Actomonas aquatica: one gene and its partner. The main gene of each other region encodes a partner of the protein of the gene in region 2 in a complex. Links are inferred from orthologs where the notes say so. Each region holds a gene or a part of one and is shown on either strand. Other genes may lie near its edges. The genes, in order: uvrB and K1X11_RS07185.

Region 1 (3,220 bases), 1.6 Mb from region 2 along the record:
TTGCAGATGATCGAGCACCACCAGCAAGTTGTCGTAGGGCGAGACGAGATCGAACAGGCTGCGCGAGAGCTCCACATCGGTGAAAAGCTGCACGACAAACGCCTCGGTGAGCCGCTCGCTCACAATCGCGTCGGGCACGTCGTATTCGCTGGGCATGTTGGGATGACCGAGCCCGGCCTGGTTCATGGCCAGAATCCAACGATCGCTGACGTCGCGTTGATTGGAGCCCATCACGCGGGCCCAGCGCGCCACCACCAACCAACCCTCCATCGCCTCACTGCGATTGGCTTCGGCGGCGACGATAGCCGCATCACTCGCCGCGCGAGAGAGCTGCGACCAGGTCATTTGCTCGCCCGCGCCAAGCACGTTTTCCAACCACTCCGCCGTCGGCGGACGTTGTGCATCGTCCGGCGCGACCTCCAGTTGGGCGTGAGCTGTTAACAGCCCCGCCAGCAACCACAGCCCGCAAATTCGAAACCAACGCGTCACGGCGCAGAGCGAAGGTTTGCCCGGCGACAATGGCAAGAACACCACCGCAGCCGACGGCTACTTCCGCCACTTGCCACCACGATAGACGCCGCCCTTGCCTTTGCCTTTTTTGCGGCCCCCACGGGCGGCTTGGTCGCTCACTTTGGCGAGCTTCTTGTAGTCGCCGGTTTTGAGCGCCTCGATCTGATCGCGCAGCAGCGCCGCCCGCTCAAATTCCAAGCGACCGGATGCTTCGGTCATCTCGACCTCGAGCTCCTCGATCACCGCCGACACATCCTCGTCGCTGCCCTCGGCGACCGCCGCCTCTTCGTCCACGCCGCGACCGCTACCGTCATAAACGTGCAAGCTCGCCTGCGCGGCGCGCACCACACTGCGCGGTGTGATGCCGTGCGCTTCGTTGTAGGCGATCTGCTTCTCGCGACGGTCCATCGTCACTGCGAGCGTGTGCTTGATGGAGTCGGTCTGATTGTCGGCGTAAAAGATCACGCGACCGCGTTCGTGACGCGCGGCGCGGCCGGCCGTCTGGATGAGCGACGTGGCGCTGCGCAGGAAACCCTCTTTGTCGGCGTCGAGAATGGCCACCAACGCCACTTCCGGCAGATCGAGACCTTCGCGCAGCAGGTTGATGCCGATCAGCACATCGAAGTTGCCCAGCCGTAGATTGCGCAGGATCTCGACGCGCTCGATCGCATCGATATCGGAGTGCAGGTATTCCACCCGCACACCCGCTTCGCGCAGGTAGCTGGTGAGGTCCTCGGAAAGGCGTTTGGTGAGCGTCGTGACCAACACGCGTTCACCGGCTTCGACGGCGGCGCGGATTTCGCCCATCAGGTCTTCCACCTGGCCCTTCGTCGGCCGCAGCACGATTTCCGGATCCAGCAGCCCCGTCGGTCGAATCACCTGCTCCGCGACCACGGCCGAACGCTCCATCTCGTATTTGGCCGGGGTGGCTGAGACGTAGAGGGTTTGTCCGGTGATTTGTTCGAACTCCGCGAAGGACTGCGGACGATTTTCGAGAGCCGACGGCAGACGGAACCCGTGGTCAACCAGCACCGTTTTGCGCGCCTTGTCGCCGTTGAACATGCCGCCGATCTGCGGCACGGTCGCATGGCTCTCGTCGATGAAGAGCATGAAGTCCTCGGGGAAGAAATCGATCAGGCAGAAGGGGCGTTCCCCGGGTTTACGAGCTGAGAGGTGCATCGAGTAGTTCTCGATGCCGTTGCAGAACCCCATCTCCTGCAGCATCTCGAGGTCGTAGTTGGTGCGCATGCGGATGCGCTGTGCCTCGAGGTATTTGCCCTCCGCTTCAAACTGCGCCACGCGCTGATCCAGCTCCGTCTTGATTGCACCGACCGCGGCATCGAGCTTGCCCTTGGTGGTCACGTATTGATTCGCAGGATACAGATCAAACTGCTGCAGCTCGCGCAGGGTGTTTCCGGTGAGCGGATCAAACTCGCTGATCGCCTCGACCTCGTCGCCCCACAGCTCCACGCGCAGGCCCTGTTCGCTGTAGGCCGGCATGATGTCGATGACGTCACCCCGCACGCGGAAACGACCGCGTTTCAGGTCGTAGTCGTTCCGCTCGTAAAGGTTGTCGACGAGTCGTTCCAACAACTCCTGTCGCGGCATGAGTCCGCCGCGTCGCAGTTCGACACGCAGCGTGGTGAAATCCTCCGGCGAACCGAGGCCGTAGATGCAGGAGACGGACGCGACCACAATCACATCGCGGCGCGACACCAGCGCACTGGTCGCGGCGATGCGCAGGCGCTCGATCTCCTCGTTGATGGACGAATCCTTCTCGATGTAGGTGTCCGACGACGAGATGTAGGCCTCGGGCTGGTAGTAGTCGTAGTAGGAAACGAAGTATTCGACCGCGTTGTTCGGGAAGAAGTTTTTGAACTCCGAGAAGAGCTGCGCCGCCAGGGTCTTGTTGTGCGAAATGATGAGCGTCGGCCGGTCACAGCGCGCAATGACGTTGGCCATCGTGAAGGTCTTGCCGCTGCCCGTGACGCCGAGCAGCGTCTGCGCCTGGTTACCCGCATTGATCGAGTTGACCAAGGCTTCGATCGCTTGGGGCTGGTCCCCAGTCGGCTGATAATCGGCGGCAAGTTGGAAGAGGCTCATCTAGCTGTTACCAATGCGCAAAGATTCTCAATCGACAACTCGTCCAGTTGATGCACGACACGGTCGACGCGGGGCGCGAGCGTCGCGGCGTCGTGCGTGGTGGCGACGCCCACGACTTTGATGCCGCCGGCGCGGGCGGCGTCGATGCCGGCAAAGGCGTCTTCGAAGACCACACAGCGCTCCGGCGGCCGATCGATTTTGCCCGCCGCTTTGAGGAAGACCTCGGGGTGCGGTTTGCCCTCACTCACGTCCTCGGCCGTGACGATGTCGTCGAACAGGCCAGTGAAGCCCATCACTTCGAGGATCGTGTCGATGTTTTGCCGGTGGGTGGAGGAGCCCACACAGGTCGGGATGCCCGCGGCCCGCAGGCGGTCGAGAAAGGTGTGCACGCCGGGCAGCGCCTCGAGTCCTTTCTCCACCACGATCTCGCGATAGAGCGCTTCTTTGCGCAGGGACAGGCGGTGCACCTCAGCTGGGCCCGTCGCCCAGCCCAGGAGGTTGGGGATGATGAACTCGTTCTTCTTGCCGAAGCCTTTGACGAAGTGATCGTCTGGCAGCGCCTTACCTTCCTCGGCGGCGAGGCGTTCCCAGCTCTCTTCGTGCTGCC
Region 2 (3,102 bases):
GGTCGGGCGTCAGACTCGGAGCAGGGCGCGAAAGCCGCGGGCGCTGTAGTAGGATTGGGCGCCGTTGTGGTAGATGAAGACGCGGCCGTAGCGGCGGTCGCCGAAGAGGGCACCGCCGCGCTCGCGCACGTCGGCCGGCGTGGCGAGCCAGCTGGACGTTTTTTGGTCAAAGGCGCCGAGCGACTGCAGGTGGTGGTAATCGGCTTCGGTCAGCAGCTCAACCCCCATGGCCGCGGCGGTATCGATGACGTTGCCGGCCGGCTGATGGGCTTTGCGTGAAGCCCAACCGGCTTGATCGTAGCAGAGCGCGGTGCGGCCAGCGGGGCTCTCGGGCGAGCAGTCCATGAAGGTGAGTTCGCCGTTCGCGGCATCGACCTTCACTACGTCCGGTTCGCCGCCGGTTGCTTCCAGTTGGTGGAGTGCGGTGAGTTTCGCCGGGGCGGCGGCGTTGAGCTGCGCGGTGACGTCGGCCCAAGAGATTCCCGGATGCCGCTGTGGGTTGGCCTCAAAACGAGCGGCGAGGGTGGCGAACAAGGCGTCGCTTTGGTCGGAGGAGAGATTCATGGGGAGCGACGCCTACCAGCCGTAGGCGCGTTTGATGCGGAGGCCCTCGTAGAGGTCGGGGGGGAGCTCTTGGAGGAAGCGTGATGGGCTGAGCAGCATGCCGCCGGGGCCTGCTTTGGTCGCGACTTTGGGGTAGCAGAGGTAGAGTTCGTTTTTGGCTCTCGTGACCGCGACGTAGAAGAGGCGGCGCTCTTCCTCGACGTCGCCGGCTTCGATGGAACGGCGGGTGGGGAACTGGCCGTCGGCGCAACCGATCACAAACACGACGTCGTATTCGAGGCCCTTGGCCTGGTGCACGGTGGTGAGACGGATGGCGTCCTGTTCGGAGTCGACGGAGCGATCGCTGGTCTCGCCGTTGAGCAGGACGATTTGCGCAAGCAGGTCCTGCATCTCGGTGTAACGGGCGGCAAAACCGGCGAGCGCGCCGAGTTCGTCGAGGCGGTCGATGTAGTCGGCGAAGGCGCCTTTGAGGTAGTCGCCATACCAGCCGTCGATGGCGACCTCGACAGTGATCTGCGGCGACTCGTCGCGCATGGCGTCGGCGGTCTGTTTGAGCGAGGCGCAGAAGCTGGGCCATTCGTCGCGGGCGCCTTTGGGGACTTTGCTTTTGACGTCGTCGGTGGTGAGCGCGTCGACGAAGTCCTGCTGCATGAGTCGGGCGTGATCGAGGGCGGCGTGGTAAATCTTGGAGGCGCCTTTTTCGCCGATCTTGGGCAGGAGGCAGGCGCAGCGTTGCCAGGCGGATTCGTCGGTCGGGTTGTAGACGAAACGCAGGATGGCGACGAGGTCGCGCACGTGGGCGCGTTCGAAGAACTTCACGCCGGAGGTGATGTGGTAGGGCACACCGGCGCGGGAGAAGGCGAGCTGGGTTTCGAGGGCGACGAAGTGCGAGCGGTAGAGCACGGCGATCTCGTGCGGCGAGACGCCCTCGTCTTCGACCAGGGCGCGGATGCGTTTGATCAGGAACTCGGCCTGCTCGCGGTCGTCCATGGTCTGGACGACGTAGGGTTTTTGGGAGTTGGCGCGGTGGGCGCGCAGTTCCTTGTCGAAGTGGCGGCCGGCGGGTTGAGCGAGCAGGACGCCGTTGGCGAGGTTGAGGATCTGCGGGGTGGAGCGGTAGTTGGTCTCGATGCGGTGGAGCTGGGCGCCGGGGTGCCGCTCGAGGAAGGTCATGATGTTTTCGAAGTTCGCGCCGCGCCACGAGTAGATGCACTGGGCGTCGTCGCCGACGGCCATGATGCGGTGGTGGGGCGCGAGCGCGTCGACGATCTGGGACTGGATGGTGTTGGTGTCCTGATACTCATCGACGAGGAGGTGGCGGAAGCGTTGGGCGAAGTAGTCGGCGACCTTGGGGTCCTCCTGGAGGAGCTTGAGCCAGAGCTCGAGGAGGTCGTCGTAGTCGACGACGTTTTGTTCACGTTTGGTGGCCTCGTAGGCCTTGGCGAAGGTGGGCAGGGAGACGGCGATGTCGCTGTATTGCGGGTAGTGATCCTCGACGGTCTGGGCGAGGGACTTCTGGGTATTGCGCGACATGGAGAGCACGCTGAAGAGCGGGCCGGGGCGCGGGTTGGTTTTGTCTTTGAAGAAGGATTTGTGCTCGGCCTCGACGACGCGTTTGAGGAGTGATTCGGATTCGTCGGCGTCGAGGATGGTGAAGTTGCGCGGCAGTTTGAGGGCGGGGGAATCGCCGAACATGCGCAGGGCGCGGTTGCCGAGGCTGTGGAAGGTGCCGCCCCAGAAACGGTTGGCTTCGGCGCCGGTGAGGTCATGCACGCGGTGGAGCATTTCCTTGGAGGCCTTGTTGGTGAAGGTGAGCAGCATGATCTCGCCGGGCGGGATGCCCTGGTGGAGGAGCCAGGCGACGCGGTAGGTGAGGGTGCGGGTCTTGCCGGAACCGGCGCCGGCGAGCACGAGCACCGGACCGGGCGGGGCGGTCACGGCGTTGAACTGCTCCTCATTGAGCTCCGCCTTGAAGTCGATGGGCGGGAAGCCGGGGCGGGTCGGGGCGTCGTCGTCGCGGTCGAGAATGAAATCCATGCGACGGGCAGGGTCGCGGTTTCGCGGGCGGGTGCAAAGCGGAAAGCAGCGGGTGGGTCAGGGGAAGGTGAGCACGAACTCGAGGTCGCCCCAAAAGGCCCAGTCGAAGCTGGGGTTGCCGCGGGGGTCGACCTGGAGCTCGAGGGTGGCGTTGTCGGCCCGGTCGGCCGGCAGGTCGACGGTGAAGCCCTGCAAGAGTCGACGCGCGGGGTCTTTGTAGGGATCGAGGGTTTGTTCGAGTAACAGCACGGGCGGTCGGTCGACTGACCGCAGCACGATGCGAAAAACGCAGCCGTCGGTGTGGCCCTCGGGGGAATCGGTGACGCCGTCGCGGAAACCGAAGGTGCCGGAGAGGCGCAGGGCTTGGGGAGGGGCGGCGAGGACAAAGCGGGCCGGGGCGTGGGCGAAGAAACGCACGTGGTCGGGAAACTCGGGCAGGTAGAACGGGGCGACCATGGCCTCGGTTTCCTGCATGTCTTCGAGGGTGACGGGCAGGATGTT

Evidence for each region.
Region 1: the proteins of K1X11_RS07185 (region 2) and uvrB are in contact, whole or in part, in a crystal structure (PDB 7EGT), measured with the Thermus thermophilus proteins. The link is inferred for Actomonas aquatica from one-to-one orthologs. Residues at the interface, in WP_096412145.1 of Thermus thermophilus: His654, Arg656, Phe657, Gln666, Asp668, Glu669, Lys680, Arg681, Leu682, Ser683, Lys685, Tyr686, Ala687; in WP_096411307.1 of Thermus thermophilus: Glu23, Leu25, Arg26, Asp27, Gly28, Glu29, Arg30, Phe31, Arg55, Glu326, Asp327, Phe328, Glu379, Ser382, Gln383, His398, Gly400, Arg401.

The regions. Positions count from the first base shown.
Region 1 is NZ_CP139781.1:235,478-238,697, reverse strand. What follows is about bases 81-3,079. They hold uvrB (excinuclease ABC subunit UvrB), read right to left. Parts: upstream 2,614-3,079; coding sequence 547-2,613; downstream 81-546. Other genes in these bases: K1X11_RS00935 (HAD family hydrolase), read right to left, coding at 2,610-3,079; K1X11_RS00945 (hypothetical protein), read right to left, coding at 81-489. Outside these bases: more of K1X11_RS00945, read right to left, coding at 1-80; more of K1X11_RS00935, read right to left, coding at 3,080-3,220. UniProt on the Escherichia coli protein: The UvrABC repair system catalyzes the recognition and processing of DNA lesions. A damage recognition complex composed of 2 UvrA and 2 UvrB subunits scans DNA for abnormalities.
Region 2 is NZ_CP139781.1:1,873,665-1,876,766, reverse strand. Bases 90-2,970 are described here. They hold K1X11_RS07185 (ATP-dependent helicase), read right to left. Parts: upstream 2,602-2,970; coding sequence 577-2,601; downstream 90-576. Other genes in these bases: K1X11_RS07180 (hypothetical protein), read right to left, coding at 2,659-2,970; K1X11_RS07190 (DUF4256 domain-containing protein), read right to left, coding at 90-564. Also shown: more of K1X11_RS07190, read right to left, coding at 10-89; more of K1X11_RS07180, read right to left, coding at 2,971-3,102. UniProt on the Escherichia coli protein: A helicase with DNA-dependent ATPase activity. Unwinds DNA duplexes with 3'-5' polarity. Translocates on single-stranded DNA with 3'-5' polarity. Initiates unwinding more efficiently from a nicked substrate than double-stranded DNA.